DNA from 4 places in the Bradyrhizobium sp. IC3123 genome. Region 1 is predicted to be linked to each of the others. Evidence: predicted binding sites of a transcription regulator. Region 1 holds the regulator's gene; each other region holds the start of a gene.
The links. The regulator PhoB, encoded in region 1, activates phosphate uptake and scavenging genes when phosphate is short. The targets are predictions, from matches to a motif close to TGTCATNNANCTGTCAT.
Positions count from the first base shown of each region.

Region 2: the regulator PhoB is predicted to act here: its motif matches at 3,451-3,467, upstream of I6F20_RS07860 (RNA degradosome polyphosphate kinase).
Region 3: the regulator PhoB is predicted to act here: its motif matches at 3,602-3,618, upstream of I6F20_RS24745 (LbetaH domain-containing protein).
Region 4: the regulator PhoB is predicted to act here: its motif matches at 3,247-3,263, upstream of phnF (phosphonate metabolism transcriptional regulator PhnF).

Region 1 is NZ_JADYVF010000009.1:101,477-106,875, reverse strand. Features, by position in the region: gene I6F20_RS26155 (aspartate aminotransferase family protein) at 1-773, opposite strand, end outside; gene I6F20_RS26150 (GcrA family cell cycle regulator) at 1,233-1,745, shown strand; gene phoB (phosphate regulon transcriptional regulator PhoB) at 2,046-2,753, opposite strand; gene phoU (phosphate signaling complex protein PhoU) at 2,776-3,492, opposite strand; gene pstB (phosphate ABC transporter ATP-binding protein PstB) at 3,504-4,325, opposite strand; gene pstA (phosphate ABC transporter permease PstA) at 4,322-5,167, opposite strand; gene pstC (phosphate ABC transporter permease subunit PstC) at 5,172-5,399, opposite strand, start outside.
Region 2 is NZ_JADYVF010000002.1:495,762-501,160, reverse strand. Features, by position in the region: gene ppx (exopolyphosphatase) at 1-1,172, opposite strand, end outside; gene I6F20_RS07860 (RNA degradosome polyphosphate kinase) at 1,188-3,377, opposite strand; gene I6F20_RS07855 (P-loop NTPase family protein) at 3,524-4,201, opposite strand; gene I6F20_RS07850 (CDP-alcohol phosphatidyltransferase family protein) at 4,294-4,836, opposite strand; gene purM (phosphoribosylformylglycinamidine cyclo-ligase) at 4,993-5,399, shown strand, end outside.
Region 3 is NZ_JADYVF010000008.1:116,858-122,256, forward strand. Features, by position in the region: gene I6F20_RS24725 (glycosyltransferase family 2 protein) at 1-295, shown strand, start outside; gene I6F20_RS24730 (UDP-glucuronic acid decarboxylase family protein) at 288-1,250, shown strand; gene I6F20_RS24735 (hypothetical protein) at 1,446-1,748, shown strand; gene I6F20_RS24740 (glycosyltransferase family 2 protein) at 2,025-2,807, opposite strand; gene I6F20_RS24745 (LbetaH domain-containing protein) at 2,812-3,387, opposite strand; gene I6F20_RS24750 (glycosyltransferase family 4 protein) at 4,329-4,949, shown strand; gene I6F20_RS24755 (O-antigen ligase family protein) at 4,906-5,399, shown strand, end outside.
Region 4 is NZ_JADYVF010000004.1:355,660-361,058, reverse strand. Features, by position in the region: gene phnD (phosphonate ABC transporter substrate-binding protein) at 1-539, shown strand, start outside; gene phnE (phosphonate ABC transporter, permease protein PhnE) at 607-1,494, shown strand; gene phnE (phosphonate ABC transporter, permease protein PhnE) at 1,491-2,345, shown strand; gene phnF (phosphonate metabolism transcriptional regulator PhnF) at 2,482-3,213, opposite strand; gene phnG (phosphonate C-P lyase system protein PhnG) at 3,333-3,797, shown strand; gene phnH (phosphonate C-P lyase system protein PhnH) at 3,802-4,410, shown strand; gene I6F20_RS16065 (carbon-phosphorus lyase complex subunit) at 4,415-5,399, shown strand, end outside.

The DNA of each region.
Region 1 (5,399 bases):
ACCGCGCCGATCGGAAAGCCGCCGCCGAGCGCCTTGGCGAGCGACATCACATCCGGTGTGACGCCGGTGCGCTTGTAGGCAAAGAGCTCGCCGGTGCGGCCCATGCCGGTCTGCACCTCGTCGAAGGCGAGCAACAGGCCGCGCTCGTTACAGAGTTCGCGCAGCGCCCTCAGGAAGGCGTGAGGTGCAGAACGAACGCCACCCTCGCCCTGGATCGGCTCGATGAGAATGCCGGCGGTGTGCGGACCAATCGCCTTCTTCACGGCGTCGAGGTCGCCGTGCGGCACCTGATCGAAGCCGTCCATCGGCGGACCGAAGCCCTCGAGATATTTCGCAGAGCCGGTGGCGGCGAGCGTCGCCAGCGTGCGGCCATGGAAGGCACCCTCGAAGGTGATCATGCGGTAACGTTCCGGATGCCCCTTGGAGAAGTGATGGTGGCGCACCAGCTTGATCACGCCTTCCAGCGCCTCGGCGCCGGAATTGCAGAAGAACACGAAGTCCGCAAAGCTCTCATTGCAGAGGCGGCTTGCGAGCTTCTCGCCGTCAGGGCTCTGGAACAGGTTCGACATGTGCCAGAGCTTGGTCGCCTGCTCCTGCAACGCCTTGACCAGCGCGGGATGGACATGGCCGAGCGCATTCACCGCGACACCCGAGGTGAAATCGAGATAGCGATCGCCGTTGGTCGCGATCAGCCAGCAGCCTTCGCCGCGCTCGAAACCGAGGTCGGCCCTGGCGAAAACGGGGAGCAAATGCGGCGCTGCGCTGTTAGTCATGACGTCACTTGAATGTTGCGGACGGTGTGAGGCATGAATTGCGCGACGCACCATCGACCGGCCCCGGAAAACGAAACGTGCCGCCTTTTAAGGGCGGCACGTGGCACTATCTTATGCCTGGCAAGACGGGTGTCAATGCCGCCCGGAAAGCCTCGCGAAACGCTGATTCCGTAGTCTTGCGGTGCCGATTTTGCGGGTTTTTCACCACGGAACATGTGGAAGCGAGTCGGCGGACTCTTGCGCGGGAGTCACGCCATATTGTAGCGTTTGGACTGTCAGATACGACATCTCGTGCAGCAGTTCTGATCCCAGAAGTCCTCATGTACCGGCGTAAACGTTCGGGCGTCTTGAGCGCGCCCGGCGAGCCTTAAGGGATTCTGACGGCACGGGTTTTTCAAGGCTAAAGCATTCGCTGCGAAGGCCCCAGGATGGCAGGCGCGCAGCGAGGGAAAGGGTGCAATGACGGTTTTGACCTGGTCCGATGATCGCGTCGAGCAGCTGAAGAAGCTCTGGGAGGCCGGACTTTCGGCCAGCCAGATCGCGGCGGAGCTCGGCAATGTGACCCGCAATGCCGTGATCGGCAAGGTGCACCGGCTCGGCCTGTCCGGCCGCGCCAAGAGCCCTTCATCGGCAGCGCCGCGGCCGCGCAAGGCACGGCCCGCGCAGCATATGATGCGGGTGACCCGCCCCGTCGCGCGCGGCAACACCGCGTTGGCGCAGGCCTTCGAGGTCGAGTTGGAAGCCGAGCCGGTTACCTACGACAACGTGGTGCCGATGAGCCAGCGGCTGTCGCTGCTGGAATTGAACGAGGCGACCTGCCACTGGCCGGTCGGCGATCCCTCGAGCCCGGATTTCTTCTTCTGCGGCGGCAAGGCGCTCTCCGGCCTGCCCTATTGTGCCCAGCATTCGCGCGTGGCCTATCAGCCCGCAGCGGATCGCCGTCGCGCAGCACCGAAACCGGGCACGCGGTGAGCTTGCGGAATTCCCTGATCGCCAAGCTTTGATCGCCAAGCTTGATCGCCAAGACTGCAGCCGTCACACGATGGCGGCTCCCAATCGCTCGGTGTCATCCCCGCGAAGGCGGGGATCCGTAACCGCGGGGCGCAATCGTTGCGCGAGATGGTCACTCCGAGTCTTCGCCAAACCACGTCCTGTGGCTGATCGCGAAGAGCGCAAGCGCTCGCGCTGAGATCCCGGGCTCACGCTGCGCGCGCCCGGGGATGACGGCCGAGATCGGCGCCGCAGTTCGCCAAACCAGCTGTCGCTGGCGCCTTACGTCTGCTCAGCCTTCGCGAAGCGATCGTCCAGCGCGTAGCCGGCGCCGCGGACGGTGCGGATCGGGTCCTGCTCGCGGCCAAGATTGAGCAGCTTGCGCAGGCGGCCGATATGGACGTCGACGGTGCGCTCGTCGATGTAGATGTCGCGGCCCCAGACGCTGTCGAGCAGCTGCTCGCGCGAGAACACGCGGCCGGGATGCTCCAGGAAGAACTCCAGCAGGCGATATTCGGTCGGACCGAGATCGATCGGCCGGCCCGAGCGCGCCACGCGGCGCTTGTCGCGGTCGAGCTCGATATCGCCATAGGCGAGCACAGTGGCGAGGCGCTCGGGACTCGCACGCCTGAGCAGGCCCTTCACGCGCGCAAGCAGTTCCGGCACCGAGAACGGCTTGACGATATAATCATCCGCGCCGGTCGCGAGCCCGCGCACCCGTTCGCTCTCCTCGCCGCGCGCGGTGAGCATGATGATCGGCAGCTGCTTGGTCTCGGGGCGGGTCCGAAGCCGCCGGCACAGCTCGATGCCTGACAGGCCCGGCAGCATCCAGTCGAGCACGATCAGATCGGGAATGTGCTCCTTGAGGCGGGTGTCGGCGTCATCGCCGCGCATCACCGTCTCGACGTCATAGCCGTCGCCTTCGAGGTTGTAGCGAAGAAGCTCGGTGAGAGCTTCCTCGTCCTCAACCACCATAATGCGTGCGCCCATGTGGTCGTAGCTCCTTAAGTCGTCAGGTGTTCGGCACCGTCGTGGCGAAGGTCGTCATGTCGCCCTTCGGCCGCTTGTCGGTGATCGCCTGGCCCTCGATCATGTAGAACACGGTCTCGGCGATGTTGGTGGCGTGGTCGCCGATCCGCTCGATGTTCTTGGCACAGAACATCAGGTGGATGCAGAACGAGATGTTGCGCGGATCTTCCATCATGTAGGTGAGGAGCTCGCGGAACAGCGAGGTGCAGATGGCGTCGACTTCCTCGTCGCCCTTCCACACCGCCATCGCCGCCGGCAGGTCGTGCGCGGCATAGGCGTCCAGCACCGACTTGACCTGCTGCTGCACGAGGTCGGTCATGTGTTCCAGGCCGCGGAACAGCTTGAGCGGATGGAAATCCGTCTCCAGCGCCGCGACGCGCTTGCCCATGTTCTTGGCGAGATCGCCGATGCGCTCGAGATCGGTCGCAACGCGCATCGCGCCGACGATCTCGCGCAGGTCGACGGCCATCGGCTGGCGGCGGGCGATGGTGAGCACGGCGCGCTCCTCGATGCGCTTCTGCAGCGCGTCGAGCTCGACGTCGGTGGCGACGACGCGCTGGCCGAGCGCGACGTCGCGGCGGATCAGCGCGTCGACGGAATCGACGATCATGCGCTCGGCGATGCCGCCCATCTCGGCGACCAGGCGGGTGAGCTCCTGAAGGTCGCTGTCGAAAGCCTTTACGGTATGTTCAGAACCCATGTTCCGTCTCCTCAGCCGAACCGGCCGGTGATGTAATCCTGCGTGCGCCGATCGCTCGGCGACGTGAAGATCTTGCTGGTGTCGTCGAACTCGATCAACTCGCCGAGATACATGAAGGCGGTCTTGTCGGAAACGCGCGCCGCCTGCTGCATGTTGTGGGTGACGATCGCGATCGTGTAGTTCTCGGACAATTCCTGGATCAGCTCCTCGACCTTGGCGGTCGAGATCGGGTCGAGCGCCGAGCAGGGCTCGTCAAACAGGATCACCTCGGGCCGCACCGCGACGGTGCGGGCGATGCAGAGGCGCTGCTGCTGGCCGCCGGAGAGCGACAGGCCGGAGGCATTGAGCTTGTCCTTGACCTCGTTCCACAGCGCGCCACCGCGCAGCGCCTTCTCGACGCGGTCGTCCATCTCGGACTTGGAGATCTTCTCATAGAGACGAATGCCGAAGGCGATGTTCTCGTAGATCGTCATCGGGAACGGCGTCGGCTTCTGGAACACCATGCCGACCCGGGCGCGGAGCAGGTTGAGGTCGAGCTTGGGGTCGAGGATGTTGGTATGGTCGAGTAACAGCTGACCGTCGGCGCGCTGGCCCGGATAGAGGTCGTACATCCGGTTGAAGATGCGCAGCAGGGTGGACTTGCCGCAGCCGGACGGGCCGATGAACGCCGTGACGCGGTTGGTGCCGAGCGCCAGGTTGATGTTCTTCAGCGCGTGGTGGTCGCCGTAGTAGAAGTTGAGGTTGCGCGCCGTGACCTTGGCGGGCGCCTCGGGCAGGGGCTGCGAGCCGGGATGAACGGACGGTGCGCTGACGGAAACAGACATTTCACTCATTTTGCAGTCCTCTCGGCGCCAAGGATGCGCGCGCCAATGTTAAGGGCAAGCACGGTCAGGGTGATCAACAGCGCACCGCTCCAGGCGAGTTGCTTCCAATACTCGTAGGGGCTCTGCACGAAGTTGTTGATGGTGACAGGCAGGTTCGCCATCGTCTTGTTCAGGCCGAGGCTGAAGAACTGGTTCGACAGTGCCGTGAACAACAGCGGCGCGGTCTCGCCGGCGACGCGGGCGGTCGCCAGCAGCACGCCGGTGATGAGGCCGGAGCGCGCGGCACGATAGGCGATGCGCTTGATCACCAGCGAGCGCGGCAGGCCGAGCGCGCTGGCAGCTTCGCGCAACGGATTCGGCACCAGCAGTAGCATGTCTTCGGTGGTGCGCACGACGACCGGGATCACGATGACGGCAAGCGCCAGCGCGCCCGCAATCGCCGAGAAGCCGCGCATCGGCACCACCACCGCGCCATAGATGAAGAGGCCGATGATGATCGAGGGTGCCGACAGGAGAATGTCGTTGATGAAGCGGATCACCGAGGTCAGCTTGTCGTTGCGGCCGTACTCGGCGAGATAGGTGCCGGCGAACAGGCCGAGCGGCGCGCCGATGCCGACGCCGATCACGGTCATGATCAACGAGCCGACGATGGCGTTGCGCAGGCCGCCCTCGGTCGATCCGGGCGGCGGCGTGTCAGCTGTGAAGACCTGGAGGTTGAGCCCGGCCAAGCCGTTGTAGAGCAGCGTGACCAGGATCAGCGCGAGCCAGGTGACGCCGAAGGCGGCGGCTGCGATGCAGAGGCCGCGAATGACGATGTCCCAGCGGCGGCGGCGCGAATAGATCGGGTTCATGGCTTCACTTCCCGGCCTTGGTTTCGAGGCGCAGCAGCATCAAACGGGCGGCAGCGAGCACGAAGAACGTCAGCACGAACAGCAGGAGGCCGAGCAGGATCAGGCCGGACTGGTGCAGGCCGTCGCTCTCGGCAAATTCGGAGGCGATCGCCGCCGAAATCGTCGTGCCCGGCGCGAAGATCGACGAGGAGATCCGGAACGAGTTGCCGATGATGAAGGTCACCGCCATGGT
Region 2 (5,399 bases), on a different contig from region 1:
GTGATCGCGCCGAAATTGCCGTTGACGACGAGGCTGAGCGTCTGCTCGCCGCGATGATCGGGATGCACGCGCCAGCCGATGTCGGAGAGCAGGCACGCGGTGTGGCGGAGGCGGCGGTCCACTTCCGTCTCGCGCAGCTTGACGACGCGCACCAAGCGGTCGGTCCAGGCAATCAGCTCGCGCGCGTGCCTGGCCGAACGCGACAGCAGCTGGTTCAGCTCCTCCGCCGCGCAGATCAGCCCGTCCTTGTTGCGTTCGGTCTCGGGCAGCTTCTCGTGCAGCAGGCCCTCGCGCACGCCGAAGGTGGAGAACACGATGTTCTTTGGCTTCGCGACGCGGATGATGTGCTCGAGCACCAGCGCCGCATAGGTGAGGAGAGGGCGCCGCGCATCGGCGACGATCTCGATGTCGGCAAGCATGTCGGCGACGGCGAGGCGCCGCAGGCGGCGCGAGAAGTCGAGCGCCTCGGCAGCCGGAATGGAATAGCCGTGCATCACCTGGAGCGGATAGCCGCTCTGGATGATGTGGATGCGCGCGAGCGCGCGCCAGGTGCCGCCGACGGCATAGAAGGTGCGACCGCGGCCGGCAGTGAGTAACTGGACCCCGTCGATCTCCTCGCGCACGATGCGGTCGGCGCGCTTGAGCGATTTGTGGGCGAGGTCCTGCAGTGCGAGGCCGCCGAGCGGCAGCGTCACGCCGCTGCGTACGGCGTTCCTGCGCACGTCGATCAGCTCGAGCGAGCCGCCGCCGAGGTCGCCGACGATGCCGTCTGGATGGTGGATGCCGGAGATCACGCCGAGCGCGGACAGTCGTGCTTCGCGCGAGCCCGACAGGATCTCGATCTTCACCGCGCAGATCCGCTCGGCCCTGGCGATGAAATCGGGGCCGTTGGAGGCGTCGCGGCATGCGGCGGTCGCGATCGCGAACACGCGTCCGACCTTCATCACCCGGCACAGCGCGCGAAACCGTTTCAGCGAGGTCAGCGCCTTGTCGATGGCGTCGGGCGCGAGCAGGCCCGTGCTCTGCACCTCGCGCCCGAGGCCGCACAGCGTCTTCTCGTTGAAGATCGGGATCAGGCTGCGCGCCAGCGCCTCGTAGACGACGAGGCGGACCGAGTTGGAGCCTATGTCGATAACCGCGACGCTCGAGCCGCGCTTGCGCGGCCGCTTCACGTCGCAAACCCCCGATCAGGATTGATGACGTTCGTTCCGGCGCGTGAGACGACGCGGCGAGGATTCCTTGAGCGACTTTCCACGGCCAGACAGACTCGGATTCGTCATGAAGTAGTTGTGGACGTTGAAAGGCTCCTCGCCCTTCGCGGTCTTCATACGCGTTGAAGACCCATCCGGCAACAACTGCCAGCTCTGCTCATTGTCCTTCAGGTTCGCGACCATGATCTGTTCGAGAACCTGCTGATGCACCGTCGGATTTTGCAGCGGACACAGCACCTCGACGCGGCGGTCGAGATTGCGCGGCATCATGTCGGCGGACGAGATATACACAGCCGCTTTCGCGCTCGGCAGTCCCTGGCCCATGCCGAAGCAGTAGATTCGGCCATGTTCCAGGAAGCGGCCGATGATCGACTTGACGCGGATGTTCTCCGACAGACCGGGAATGCCGGGCCTGAGGCAGCAGATGCCGCGCACCACGAGCTCGACCTGGACACCGGCCTGCGAGGCCTCGTAGAGCGCGTCGATGATATCAGGGTCGACCAGCGCGTTCATCTTCATCCAGACCGCGCCGGGACGGCCATGCCGCGCATGTGCGGTCTCGCCCTGGATGTGCTCGATGATGCGCTTGCGCAAGGTCAGCGGCGACACCGCCATCTTTTCGAGATCGCTCGGCGCGGCATAGCCGGTGATGAAATTGAACACGCGCGCGGCATCGCGGCCGATCGTCGGGTCCGAGGTGAAGTAGGAGAGATCGGTGTAGATGCGCGCGGTGACCGGGTGATAATTGCCGGTGCCGGTATGGACGTAGGTCGTCAGGCTGCCGCCCTCGCGGCGCACCACCATCGAGAGCTTCGCGTGCGTCTTCAATTCGAGGAAGCCGTAGACGACCTGCACGCCGGCGCGTTCGAGATCGCGTGCCCAGCGGATGTTGGCTTCTTCGTCGAACCGCGCTTTCAGCTCGATCAGCGCGGTGACTGATTTGCCGGCCTCGGCCGCTTCGGCCAGCGCGCGCACGATCGGTGAATTGTTGGAGGTGCGGTAGAGCGTCTGCTTGATCGCAACGACGTCGGGGTCGCGCGTGGCCTGCTGCAGGAATTGCACGACGACGTCGAACGACTCGTACGGATGGTGGACGATCAGGTCCTTCTGCCGGATCGCGGCGAAGATGTCGCCGCCATGCTCGCGCACGCGTTCGGGGTGGCGCGGCACGTAAGGGGTGAATTCGAGGTCGGGCCGGTCGAGGCGGGTGAGCTGCGAGAGCTCGTTCATCGCCTGCACGCCGTCGACCAGGAAGATCTCGTCGTCGGCGGCGGAGAGCGCGTGCTGCACGAAGCTGCGCAGCTGCTCCGGCATCTTGGCGTCGATCTCGAGCCGGATCACCGATCCGCGGCGGCGGCGCTTCAGCGCGGTCTCGAACAGGCGGACGAGATCTTCGGCCTCCTCCTCGATTTCGAGCTCGGAGTCGCGGATGATCCGGAAGGCGCCTTGGCCGTGCAGATTGTAGCCGGGGAACAGGCGGTTGATGAACAGGGCGGTGGCCTGCTCCAGCGAGATCAGGCGCACCGTGCCATCCGCCGGCAGGCGGATGAAGCGGTCGATCTTGCCGGGCATGCGGATCAGCGCGTTCATCTGCTTGCCGTCGGCAGCGCGCGTGAGCTGCAGTGCGATGGTGAAGCCGAGGCTCGGAATGAACGGGAAAGGGTGGGCCGGATCGATCGCCAGCGGGGTCAGGAGAGGGAACACGTTGTGGAGGAAGTAGTCCTCGATCCAGGTTCGTTCCGCCTTTGTGACGTCCTTGCCGTCGACCAGCACGATGCCGACCTCGGCCAACGTGGCGCGCAGGTCGCGCCAGATCGCCTGCTGGTCGGAAGCGAGCTGGGAGACGGTGCGGTTGATCAGCGCGAGCTGTTCGGACGGCGTCAGGCCGTCGGGGCTGCGCTCGGCGATGCCCTCGCGGACTTGGGCCTTGATGCCGGCGACGCGAACCATGAAGAACTCGTCGAGGTTATTGGCCGAAATCGACAGGAATCGCACCCGCTCCAGCACGGGGTGGCTGGGATTGACTGATTCCTCCAGGACGCGGCGATTGAAATGCAGCCAGGACAGCTCGCGATTGATGAACCGCTCGGGACTGGACGCGATCGCCGGAAGGCTCTCGGTTTCCGGGGCTTTCTCTTTCGTTTCAACAGCTTGCGCAGAGTCCATCAGAAGTCGGTCCATCCAGTTCACCCCAATTGCGACTCAAGCGCAAAAATCGGCGGGAGCATGTGTTAGAGCGATGACGTTTCGATGACATTGATGTTCCGCCCCTGCGCCGCGTCAAGCGGACTTCGGGGAGGCCTGCGAGCCTGTCAGGCGTCCCGGAGCAGCTCGGCGGCCAGCGCCCGGGTGACGGGACGGCCGAGCCGTAGGGCTTCGCTGTCGAGCAGCTCGACGGCCCGCCGGGCGGCAGCCGAGGACCGCTCCAGGCGCGTCGCGAGGTAGCCGACCACGCTCTCGTCCACATTGAGCTGGCGGTCGGCGCAGAACTTGACGATGAGGCCGCGGAACAGCTGGTCGTCGGGCGGCAGCAGCGTGACCGCCGGAACGGCCCGCAGGCGCGAGCGCAGGTCGCGAAGCTCGATCGGAAGCGCGGCCGGCGCCTCGCGGCCGGTGAACAGGACGTAGGCGCCGTCCTCGCGGGCGAGGTTCATCAGGTGAAACAGGGCACGCTCGTCGAAGTCCCCAGCCTTGAGATCCTCGACCACCAGCGCGCCGGTGGCGAGCGCGCCGGGCACGTCCGTCGCGGTCAGCGCATTGGCGGTGGTCGAGCGGGCGCCGGCTTCCTCGGCCCAGATCGCGGCGAGATGGCTCTTGCCGCTTCCTTCCGGGCCCGCCAGCCACATGATCCGGTTCGGCCATTCCGGCCAGCCGTCGATGAGGCCTAGACCGGCCGCATTGGCGGGGCCTTCGAGGAAGTTGTCCCGGCTGAGGCTCTCCGCATGCGGAAGCGCAAACGCCAATTGTCGGGGATGAACGCGGCCTGCCACGCTTGCTCTGCTCCATGCCGGCGCGCCGGCCCGCTTGTAGAGATTGGACTTGATGGTGCGGGACTTGGCCTTTTGCTGGGCTGCTTCCCCGCTCATTTGGCCTCGATCGTGCTCATGTGCCGCAGCCACTCGACGAGATAGAGCGACACGGAGGAGAGCGTGAAGATCGTGACGAGACCCATCAGGATGATATCATAAGGCGCGGGCTTGAAGCCGAAGGCAAGCGCCGCCAGCACCAAAGCTGCGAATGCCACTTGTGCCACCGTGTTGAGCTTGGAGACTTTCGACGGCTTCATCTCGACCGGCCGGTCGAACAACCAGGACACGATCACGGCGGCGACAATCATGATGTCGCGCGAGACCACCAGGATCACGATCCAGCGCGGGATCGCGCCCCAGATGCCGAGCGCCATGTAGATCGAGACCAGCAGCGCCTTGTCGGCGAGCGGATCGAGCAGGGCGCCGAGCTCGCTCGTCATGTTGAAGCGCTTGGCCAAAAAGCCGTCCACGGCATCGCTGATGCCGGCGATCAGGAAGACGGCGAACGCCACCTCCATTTGGCTCGACACGATGGCCCAGACGATGATCGGGACCAGCATGATGCGGCCCAAGGTAATGATATTCGGAATACTCACGAAAGCGCTTCCCGGCACCGGTTCTGACCTCAAATCCGGCCCGTTGCAGGCTGAACCGGTTGATATGTCTACATAGTATAGCGGGGAGCGCCATGCGAGCCATTGCGCGTCCCCGGAATTCAACGTAACCAGCCGCAAACCCACTGGAAATCGGGCATGACCGACCTCAAAAACGGCCTCACTTACGCCGATTCAGGCGTCGATATCGACGCGGGCAACCGCCTGGTCGACCTGATCAAGCCGATGGTGCGCGCCACCGCGCGGCCGGGCGCCGATGCCGAGATCGGCGGCTTCGGCGGCCTGTTCGACCTCAAGGCGGCCGGCTTCAAGGATCCGGTCCTCGTGGCCGCGACCGACGGTGTCGGCACCAAGGTCAAGATCGCGATCGAGACCGGCCTGCATGGCGGCATCGGCATCGACCTCGTCGCCATGAGCGTCAACGACCTCGTGGTCCAGGGCGCCGAGCCGCTGTTTTTCCTGGACTATTTCGCCTGCGGCAAGCTCGATCCAGAGGCCACGGCCGCCATCGTCGCGGGCGTTGCGGAGGGATGCCGCGAATCCGG
Region 3 (5,399 bases), on a different contig from region 1:
GGAGGTCAGTGAGCTATCGAAGACAACACAACAAGACGGCCCGATACTGCGAGGCAGATTGACCGGAGATGCGCGAGAGCGGACACGATTCGTGAAGGGCGTTTACTATAGTCTTCCGAGCGGCCTCCGGTCCCTTGTATACTTCTTCTATCGTTACTTACTACGATTGGGCTTCTTAGATGGCAAAGTCGGATTTTACTTCGCGTTCTTTCAAGCTCTGTGGTTCCGGATGCTCGTTGACGCGAAGATGTATGAGCGCCATTTAGAGCGCGGTGGAGATCAGAATAATGTCTAGAGGCCAATACGACCAATTCAAGCGTATTCTAGTGACTGGCGGAGCAGGCTTCTTGGGGAGCCACCTATGCGACCGCCTCATTGCCGGTGGGCACGAAGTCGTTTGCGTTGATAATGTCTTCACCGGCACCAAGCGCAACATCGAGCATCTGCTGGGGCATCCGCGTTTCGAATGGTTCCGCCACGATGTGACATTTCCTCTTTTTGTTGAGGTCGACGAAATCTATAATCTCGCTTGCCCCGCATCTCCGGTGCACTATCAGCATGACCCCGTTCAAACTACAAAGACAAGTGTGCACGGGGCAATAAATATGCTCGGCTTAGCAAAGCGACTGCGAGCAAAAATTCTCCAAGCCTCGACGAGCGAGGTTTACGGAGATCCTGAGATTCATCCACAAGTCGAATCCTACTGGGGTCGTGTAAATCCGATCGGAGTACGAAGCTGTTACGACGAAGGCAAACGCTGCGCAGAGACGCTTTTTTTTGATTATTACCGGCAGCACAAGTTGCGCATTAAAGTTGTTCGAATCTTCAATACGTACGGTCCCCGCATGCACCTGCGAGATGGCAGGGTCGTGACCAACTTTATCGTCCAGGCCCTCAAAGGCGAAGACATAACCATTTATGGCGACGGCTTGCAGACACGCAGCTTCTGCTACGTTGACGACCTGATCGAAGCAATGATCCGTATGATGAATACCGGTGATGAGGTTACTGGACCAATTAATATTGGCAATCCCGGTGAGTTCACCATGATTGAGCTGGCGGAGAAGATTATCAACCTAACCAACTCAAAGAGCAAAATTATCAAGCTGCCCTTGCCGCCCGATGACCCCAAGCAGCGTCGGCCGGATATTGATCTCGCGTACAAACTGCTCGATGGTTGGGAGCCAAAAACGAACTTAAATGAAGGGCTAGGCAAGACGATTTCCTATATCGAAAAAGCTCTAGAGTAGGACTACACCATCCTCGATGGTAAGCTTGCCAACTCAATCAATATCCAACTGCCTAGCCTGCCTAGCACCGTCACGGGGATAGCCGTCACTCGCGTTTTTTGCATTCACCGGAAAACTCTTCGGCATGGAGGGGTGTCACCACAGCGCCTTCTAAAAATCTGGCGAACAAACTTCGGAAGGATCGAAAACCGGTGGATGGATGAGCACACCGTTCTTTCTCACGGGGAGATTGCTGAGCCTCCGGGAGCGCTAATCGACGACAATAAGAAAGATTTCAGCTTCTGGGTTGACAAGCACAATCGCTATGCAATTAGGGAAATGGTCGACTTCCTAAACCAGGAGCACAACTTCTTTCAGGAAGACAGCACCTTAACCTCAACGGGAGAGGCGAAGGCGAAGCGCTTGAAAAAAGCAGGTACTCTACAATCGTGCACCTCTGCTCTATCGCGCACTAGCGCTCTTTCTTTACCGCTATTTTTTCGCCTAGGGGCTCCTTGATGGAACAGCGGGTCTTTCATTTGGTCTTTTTCAGACGCTCTGGTACAGATATCTTGTCGATCTGAAAATTATTGAGGCATGCAGGTTGATTGCCCGTCCCGGCATTGAAGAATTCAAACGAGCGCTCAAACGAGAGCACGGCTTCGAACTCTAGGACCCTCGTCGTACCTCTTCTTCTTCCACACCAAGAGCGTCGAGTGCCGCGCCAGCCTTCTCCCTAAAATTCTTGTGTGCGACCAAGCCGTCCCGGGCATTATGCCCGTAACTGTCCAAAGATCACGAATAGCGCAGCGCGTCGTATAAATTCGGGAAAATGCGGCGCACAGAATTTGTACCCACTTTTGCAACCCACAAGACGGCTGCCACGGCCCGGTTCATTTTGCTTTCTTCGATGTAAATGCGCCAATGCTCCGCGTTAATTTGCCGCCGATGAATGTCTCCTTGAGAAACGCCTCCCCTCTCGAACAAGCAAACGTTGGCAGGGTACTGCAACGTCGTCACATTCGGATCGTTTAGCATTCGCGTTGTTAGCGCCCAGTCAGACGAAAACCTGTATGAGAGATCGTATCCGCGACCTAACGCACTCCGCAGGTAGAAAATGGCCTGATGATGAGTGAACATCACGTAGAAATTGGCTTTCGGCGCCCGAGCCGGCTTCTGCCATCGCTGCTGCCCGTCCGTCTCGCAAGCGTCGCCATATACAATCGTCGGGCGACGATCCTTGATGAGATCGCTCACATTTTCGAGGACGCACTCATCAAAGAAGCAGTCCCCTGCGTTCATAAAAATGCAGTAATCTCCAGACGACATTTTGATGCCCTTGTTCATGGCATCAAAGATTCCTCGATCTTGTTCTGAGATGAATTTGAAGCGCTTGTTATCCAGCTGCTCCAGCAAAGCAACCGTTCCGTCGGTGGATTTTCCATCAACGACGATCCATTCAAAATTGTCGTATGTTTGCTGGAGAACCGTCTCCAAGGTCTTCGAAAGACCTGAAGCGTTATTGAACGTGACAGTGATCACACTAAACTTGGGACGGGCGTCCGACAGAATCCGCATGAGATTATGACTCAAGATCGCCACGCCCACCGCGGGCGCGCTTTGGCATCGCCGGATTGCCAACATATACCATTTGAGGTTCAAGGTCCTTGAATGTCACGCCACGAGCTCCCAAAACTGCACCCTCGCCCATCCTGACCCCTGGTCCTACGAACGCCTCGGCTGCCACCCAACAATTTCGCTCGATGACAATTGGTTGGGCCACAAGCTGAAAATTGGGATCATCAATATCATGCCCTCCGGCGCAAAGATGGGCTCGTTGCGAGATGATCGTGCCAGATCGAATAGTAATCGGTGCCATATTATAGCAATTTACGCCCTCTGCCAAAATGCACCTTTCTTCCATCGTCAGATGCGGAGGATACCAAACGCGCGCGCTTCCACGAACGTCCGTACGTGCGCCCATTTTTGCACCAAACAGCCGGAGCAAGGCGCGCCTCCATCCATGCATCGGTGCCGGCGTCCACGATGCCAGCAATAGCCAGGTCACATTCCACATCGCCCGCTGCAGGCGGTTCGATAACGAAAAGCTTGCTCCACCATCCAAGGGCTTTGAAATCTTTGCGTCAATGATCGCCATCTCGCTCGTCGCTCCCTGCGGCAACCCGCTTCTGAATCTACACAAACTGCTCAAAAGCGCCCGGCCAGACAATCCCTCGCCACTCCCCATGGGACGATATAGTTACTTTGATTACCGGAAGCCGACAAAGCCTTCCAGAACGGGCGACCGCATTCAAAAACAATTCCGAGACGAACAAGGCTAATCCCGATTGGCGCCAGCGGAGGACGGTTTCCGCCATTTATCCGTCGCCCCGGCCATGATACAAGGTGAGATGAGAGATTTTTGCTTTCGTTGAGAGGATCGAAGCCGTTCCCCGGCCTTCGCTGACAAATCGAGACAGACGGCATCCGATGCTTGGCCGCCTTAAGGATAACCCGATCAATTGCTTTCTGTCACAAAGCTCTGCTCCTACATAGAAACGTTATACTTTCTGGATTGGCTCGCGATTCATGACGGCAACTTACACTGTTTACCTTTGGGAGCCGGAACTATCGCCCCACAAGTTGCCCTTATTCGAAGAGTTGCTGTGCCACTCAAGGGTTTTGCGCGCAATCTATATCGCCCAAGCGGACCTCCACGCCGGTCGTCAACGTGAGGGTTGGCAAGTCGAAATTGGGAACGAAATCCCCATTTTGGTCGCCCCAAGCGCCGAACAGATTGATCAGATTGTTGCGAACTCCCCCAGTAACTCAATCCACATTTTCTCGGGCATGCGCTGGGTCCCATGCATTGTAAGCGGACTACGAGCCGTCGTTAAGCATCGACGCAGGTTTGGTATTCTACACGAACCTCGTGTGCTCGAGGGATTATCTGGCCTTGCGCGCCTGGGTCACTCCTGGCTGACAGAGGCCTCTCTCCGTCGACACGCGAGCTTCATCCTCGCGATCGGAGCTCACGGCCCAAGGTGGTTTAGGCTGACGGGCTATTCGAGCTCGCGCATTTTCCCATTCGCCTACTTCTTGAGCAAACGAGCCGTTTCCGACGCCAGCTTCAGCGTGGCGACGAGTGCCGAGCCGGTTGTTACATTTCTGGGTCGCTTGGAGGAGCTCAAAGGTATCCATTTGTTCTTGGGCGCCCTCAGCAAGATTACGAGCAAGGCGAGGTTCTATGTTGCGGGATTTGGGACCTGGTCCCCTCGCGTAGAGGATGCTCAGCGCAAACATACAAATCTTCAATTTCTGGGCGCTATCAAGATGGCCGAAGTTCCGTATTTGCTGTCTAATACGGATATCCTGGTGCTCCCCTCCATCACCACGGACGACGGTTGGGGGGCCGTCATCAGTGAGGCACTCATGGCCGGCGCGGCTATCGTTTCCTCCCATAAAGTGGGCGCATCAATGTGCTTGGCGGATCCCGCACGGGGACGCGTCGTCAACAAGCTTTCGGAGGCTGAGGTTGCCAGGGCCGTTGACGACATCATCGACAACGGATTGCTAAACGACTCTTACAGAAAGGCCAGAGCCGAATGGGCCGACAAGCATCTGACCCAGCGCGCCGGCGTCGAGTACCTCCTTAGAATTCTCGACCACCTTTTTCATGGAAAACCTCGTCCGCATTCGTTTGTCTCCGAACATGACTGAATCCGACTTAACGCCGATTGCTTCGCAGCGGAATTTTTTCTCTCGCAAGGTTTGGCCGTCGCCCTACCGAAGCAACTCCAGCTCAGTGCCTTTTGGCCTGCGGCATCTGGTTCTTTGCGCAGCCGCCGTCGTACTCATGTTTTCAAACGACGAGAGTAATGCGGTTGCTTTCCAGGCGCTTGGCGTGGCGCTTTTCATCCTCTCCGGCGCCATGTTCTTTGTCACCACTTTCGATCGCGCGGTGGAGATCACGCCGTTCGATACCGTCATGCTGATTTCTGTGCCTCTGTCCTATACCGCGGCGGCCTTTTCTCAGGACGGCTATTCGCTGATGCACACGACGATTTTCTTAGTGACCTACCTGTCCGCCATGATCATTGCCCAGCGTACAACAGCGGAAGAATTGATCATGTGCGTACGCGTCTCGACGGTAGCCATACTTATCCTTGT
Region 4 (5,399 bases), on a different contig from region 1:
TCTATGTCAAAAGCGATTCGAGCTACAAGGACATCAAGGACCTGCAAGGCAAGAACCTCTGCCTCGTCGATCCCAACTCGACTTCCGGCAACAACGTGCCGCGTTTCGCGATGAACAAGATGGGCATAGACCCGGAGAAGTTCTTCGCCAAGGTGGTCTACTCGGGGAGCCATGAAAACGCGGTGATCGGGCTTTCCCAGGGCACCTGCGACGCGGCGTTCAACTGGTGGAACGACGAGAAGGAATCGAACCTGCTCCGGATGGAACGGAAGGGCATGGCGAAGGCCGCGGATTTCAAGATCATCATGAAGTCCGAGCAGATCGTGAACTCGCCGATGGCCTATCTCAGCAGCCTGCCTGACGACCTCAAGGCGGCGATCAAGAAAGCAGTGCTGGAAATTGCGGTGAAGGACAAGGCGGCTTTCGACAAGATTTACGAGGGGAAGCAATTGCCCTACGTCGAGGTCGACCACAAGGCGTATGACGCCGTGATCGAACTGACCAAGTTTGTCGACAGCATTCGCAAGCAGAAATCCTGAGGGAAACGAAGGGTTGGACAAGTCGGGCAGATCGCAAGATCTGCCCGTCGGCTCTCGCGAACATCCCATGCGAACAGCAGTTCCCGAATTTCCGGAAGCCAGGCTGCGTGAGCTTGGCGATCGCTATGCGGCCGCAATTGCCGCCAAGCGCCGCCGCGTATGGCTCGGTGCCGCCGTCCTGATCGCCGTTGCCATTGCCGCGGGCTGGATGGGCGAGGTCAGTCTCGGAAATTTTGTCGAGAATTTCTGGCGCTTCCCGGCCTATTTCCTCAGCATCGCACCCAAATTTTCGTTCGCGACCGCATGGAGCGATTTGGCGGAGTGGCTGTGGGGATTGCCGCGCTGGGCACGGCTTCTCGGGGATACGTTGCTGATAGCCTATATGGGCACCCTCTCGGGTGCGCTGTGCGGTTTCGCGCTTTGCTTCCTCGCCTCGGCCAATCTCGTGAAATCAGGAACGACTGTTTTCGTCACCCGGCGCGTTCTGGAGTTTTTCAGGACCGTGCCGGAGATCGTGTTTGCCCTGATCTTCGTGCTGGCCTTTGGTCTCGGGCCGCTGCCGGGCGTTCTGGCGATTGCAATCCATACCGCCGGAGCGTTGGGCAAGCAATTCGCCGAGGTTGTCGAGAACATCGACAGCAAGCCGGTCGAAGGGGTGGCGGCAAGCGGGGGCAGCTGGGTTCAGGTCGTTCGGTTCGGCGCGTTACCTCAGGTCCTCTCGAACTTCGTGAGCTATGCCTTGCTCAGGTTCGAGATCAACGTGCGGGGCGCCGCCGTGATGGGCTTCGTCGGCGCCGGCGGGATCGGTCAGGATCTGATCGAGGCGGTTCGCAAGTTCTACTTCACCGACGTCAGCGCCATCCTGCTGCTCATCGTCCTTACCGTCATGTTGATCGACTTCCTGACGGAACGGTTGCGACACCGCCTGCTCGGGCTGGAGGGAAGCACCCGATGAGCTCCTTCAGTTTTGAAAACCGGGCCGGCATTGCCGAACGGTATCCCGACGTCTTCCGGACCGATTGGTGGCAGCGGGGAAGGATCGCAATACTCGTCGGCGGGGCGGTCGGGCTGTTCCTGTTCGGGATCGTCCAGCTCGATATTCCCTTTAATCGGCTCTCCCAGGGCATGGTCAGGCTGGGCGAATTCGTCCAGCTCATGTTGCCGCCCAGCCCGGGTTCTTGGGCGGAGGTCCTGAAATATCTGTATGCGCTCGGAGAGACGGTGTCGATCGCGTTTCTCGGCACGCTGGGTGGCGCGCTGCTCGCGCTGCCGGTATCCCTGCTGGCGGCGCGCAACGTGGTTGCAAACCGGATCATCCGCCTATTGACCCGTCGTGGCCTCGATACCATCCGTGGAGTCGATACCTTGATCTGGGCACTGATCTGGGTCGGCGTCGTGGGGCTGGGGCCGTTTGCCGGCATCCTGGCCGTGATCTGCAGCGATTTCGGAACGTTCGGCAAGCTGTTCTCGGAAGCGATCGAGGTCGCCGAGAAGAACCCCGCGGAAGGCGTTCGGTCATCGGGCGGCAACCATCTCCACAGCGTCCGCTTCGGATTGCTGCCGCAGGTGTTCCCGGTCTTGCTGAGCCAGGTGCTCTACTATTTCGAGTCGAATACGCGATCGGCGACGATCATCGGAATCGTTGGCGCTGGCGGCATTGGCCTTCAGCTTGCCGAACAGATCCGGGTGCTGGAATGGCAGAAGGTATCGTTTCTGATCCTGCTGATCCTGGTAACTGTATCGTCGATCGACTGGATTTCCGGCAAGCTGCGCTTCGCGATCATCGGCAAGCGGACGGTCGCCTAACGTCGTACTGCAGTCTTATCCGTTCCGATTGGATCGGAACGGAGCTCTGATTTTTGTTTTGACGCGTTTTCTCGACGCAAATCGTTTCCACCCCGGATCAAGTCCGAGGGCAGGCTTCGCTGGAAAACGCTCTGATCTAAGCGTTCTCCACCAAAAACTCCACCCGCTCTGCCGCAAAGCGCGAGTGCTTCGTCACCAGCGGCTTGCCCATGAGATCATGGTCGGTGGCGTCGACCACCAGGATCGGCCGCCCCAGCGCCAGGTCGAGCCGTGCGGCGTCGCTCGCGTCGACGATCCCCGCGGTGATTCGCGTCGCACCGCGGCGATAGTCGCGCACGCCAAAATGCTCCAGCAGCTTCGTCATCGAGCGCGTTGCCGCGAACACGGCGCCCGCCTCCGGAAACCGCTCCGCCGAGAGCCAGGTGGTGGAAACACAGATCGGCGTGCGGTCGGCGAGGCGAATCGCCTCGATCCGCACCAGCGGCGCGCCGGCCTTTAATCCCAGCTCCCGCGCGAGCTCGCGCGTCGCGACGTCATCGGTCGCCTCGATCAGCCGGCCATGCGGTTCGCGGCCATCGGCGCCGACGATCTCGGAGAAGCGCGTGCGCGAGCGCAAGGGATAAGCGAGCTTTTGCGCCTCGACATAGGTTCCGCTGCCGCGCTCGGCGCGCACCAGGCCGCGCTCGGCGAGGGCTGCCAACGCGCGCCGCACGGTGTGGCGGTTGACGCGATAGGTTTCGGCGATCTCCATCTCGCCCGGCAATTTGTCGCCGGCCGCAAAGCGGCCGTCGGCGATGCCGCGCTCGATGCCATCGGCCACGAGGCGCCATAGCGCGACGCCCGAGGAGGCTGTGTCCTGCATGCTCATGTCGCGGGAAACCTACTCCAGAAATCACGGCATTGTCACGAAACAGTCATGGCGCGTCCGTATGAAGTTGTCTATTATCATAGACAACTTCGACGCGGCAAGTTCTGTCAAAAAGCTCGGTGGACCAGGTGACCCAGCACAACGACCAGCAAGCCCAGCGCAAGGCCGCAATGGCGGTGCTGGCGCACGCGGAGGCGGGCGAGATCGCCGCTCGCCTCCGCAACTTGTCCCTCCCGGGCCATCAGGATCTGCGCACGCCCGAGAACGGCCTCGTCATGCTGCGCGGCCGGGTCGGCGGCGACGGCGCGCCGTTCAATCTCGGCGAAGCGACGGTGTCGCGCGCCGCGGTGCGGCTTGCGAGCGGCGAGGTCGGGTTCGGCTACACGCTCGGCCGCGACGGTGAGAAGGCGCGGCTGATCGCGCTGTGCGATGCGCTGGTGCAGTCCCGCGATTCCGGCGGAGCGGTGGAGCGCGACGTTATCGCGCCGTTGCGCGAGCAGCTTATGGTCAGGCGCAAGCAGGCGGCGGCAGCGGCCGCCGCGACGAAGGTTGATTTCTACACCATGGTGCGCGGTGAGGGGTGAGATCATGACCACGATTGCGGAACTGCCGCCGGGTTTCGCCGACAAGGTGCTGTCGGCGCAATCGACCTTTCGCTCGGTCATGGACGCCATGGCGCGGCCGGGCTCGGTCCAGCGCATCGTGCCGATGGCGGGCGCGCCAGGGCCGATGATGCGCGGCACCGCAGCGATCGCGCTGACGCTGTTCGATCACGACACGCCGCTCTGGCTCGATGCGCGGATGGCGGAAAGCTCGGACGTGACGAAGTGGCTGAAGTTCCACACCGGCGCGCCGGTCGTGCAGGATTCGTCGATCGCTTCCTTCGCGCTCATCAGTGACGGCGGCGCCTTGCCTGCGCTCGAGCGCTTCGCGTTCGGCACCAGCGAGTATCCGGACCGTTCGACCACGGTGGTCATCCAGGTCGACAGCCTCGCCGCCGGGCGCAGCTTCGAACTGCGCGGCCCCGGCATTGACGGTGTCGCCACGCTGCAGGCGTCGATCAAGCCTTTCGACCTGTTCGAGCGCCTGCATATCAACGAGGCGCTGTTTCCGCGCGGCATCGATGTGGTGCTGGTCGCCGATGACGCCGTGGTCGCGATCCCCCGCACCACGCGCGTCGTGAGCAAGGGAGGCTAGAAGCATGTATGTCGCAGTCAAAGGCGGCGAACGCGCCATCGAGAACGCCCATCGCCTGCTCGCGCATAAGCGGCGCGGCGACCAGAGCGTTGCGGAAATCACGCTCGACCAGATCTCGGAGCAGCTCGGCCTGGCCGTCGATCGCGTCATGAGCGAAGGCTCGCTCTATGACCGCGAGCTCGCGTCGCTTGCGATCAAGCAGGCGCGCGGCGATTTGATCGAGGCGATCTTCCTGGTTCGCGCCTTCCGCGCCACGCTGCCGCGCTTCGGTGCCAGCGAGCCGGTCGACACCGGCATCATGCGGGTGCAGCGGCGGGTGTCGGCGACCTTCAAGGACATTCCCGGCGGCCAGATCCTGGGGCCGACCTTCGACTACACGCACCGCCTGCTCGATCCATCGCTCGCCCAAGGTTTTGTGCCGGAGAGGCCGGCTGCGGCCGAAGCCTCCACCGCGCCGACGCCGCGCGTGACAGACATTCTCGGGCGCGACGGGCTGATCGAATCATCGCCGGAAGCCGAGGACGGCGCCAGCGTCGGCGATCTCACCCGCGAGCCGCTGAATTTCCCCGCGGACCGTGATTTGCGCCTGCAAAACCTCGCGCGCGGTGACGAAGGCTTTCTGCTCGCGATGGGCTATTCCACCCAGCGCGGCTACGGCCGCAACCATCCCTTCGTCGGCGAGATCCGCTTCGGCGAGGTCGAGGTCGAATTCGTCGCGGAAGACGTCGGCTTCGCCGTGCCGCTCGGTGCGATCGAGCTCACCGAGTGCCAGATGGTCAACCAGTTCAAGGGCTCGGCGACCGAGGCGCCGTGCTTCACCCGCGGCTATGGCCTCGCCTTCGGCCAGAGCGAACGCAAGACCATGTCGATGGCGCTGGTCGACCGCGCATTGCGCGCCCGTGAGCTCGGCGAGGAGGCGCTCGCACCGGCGCAGGACGAGGAGTTCGTGATGTCGCATTCGGACAACGTCCAGGCGACCGGCTTCGTCG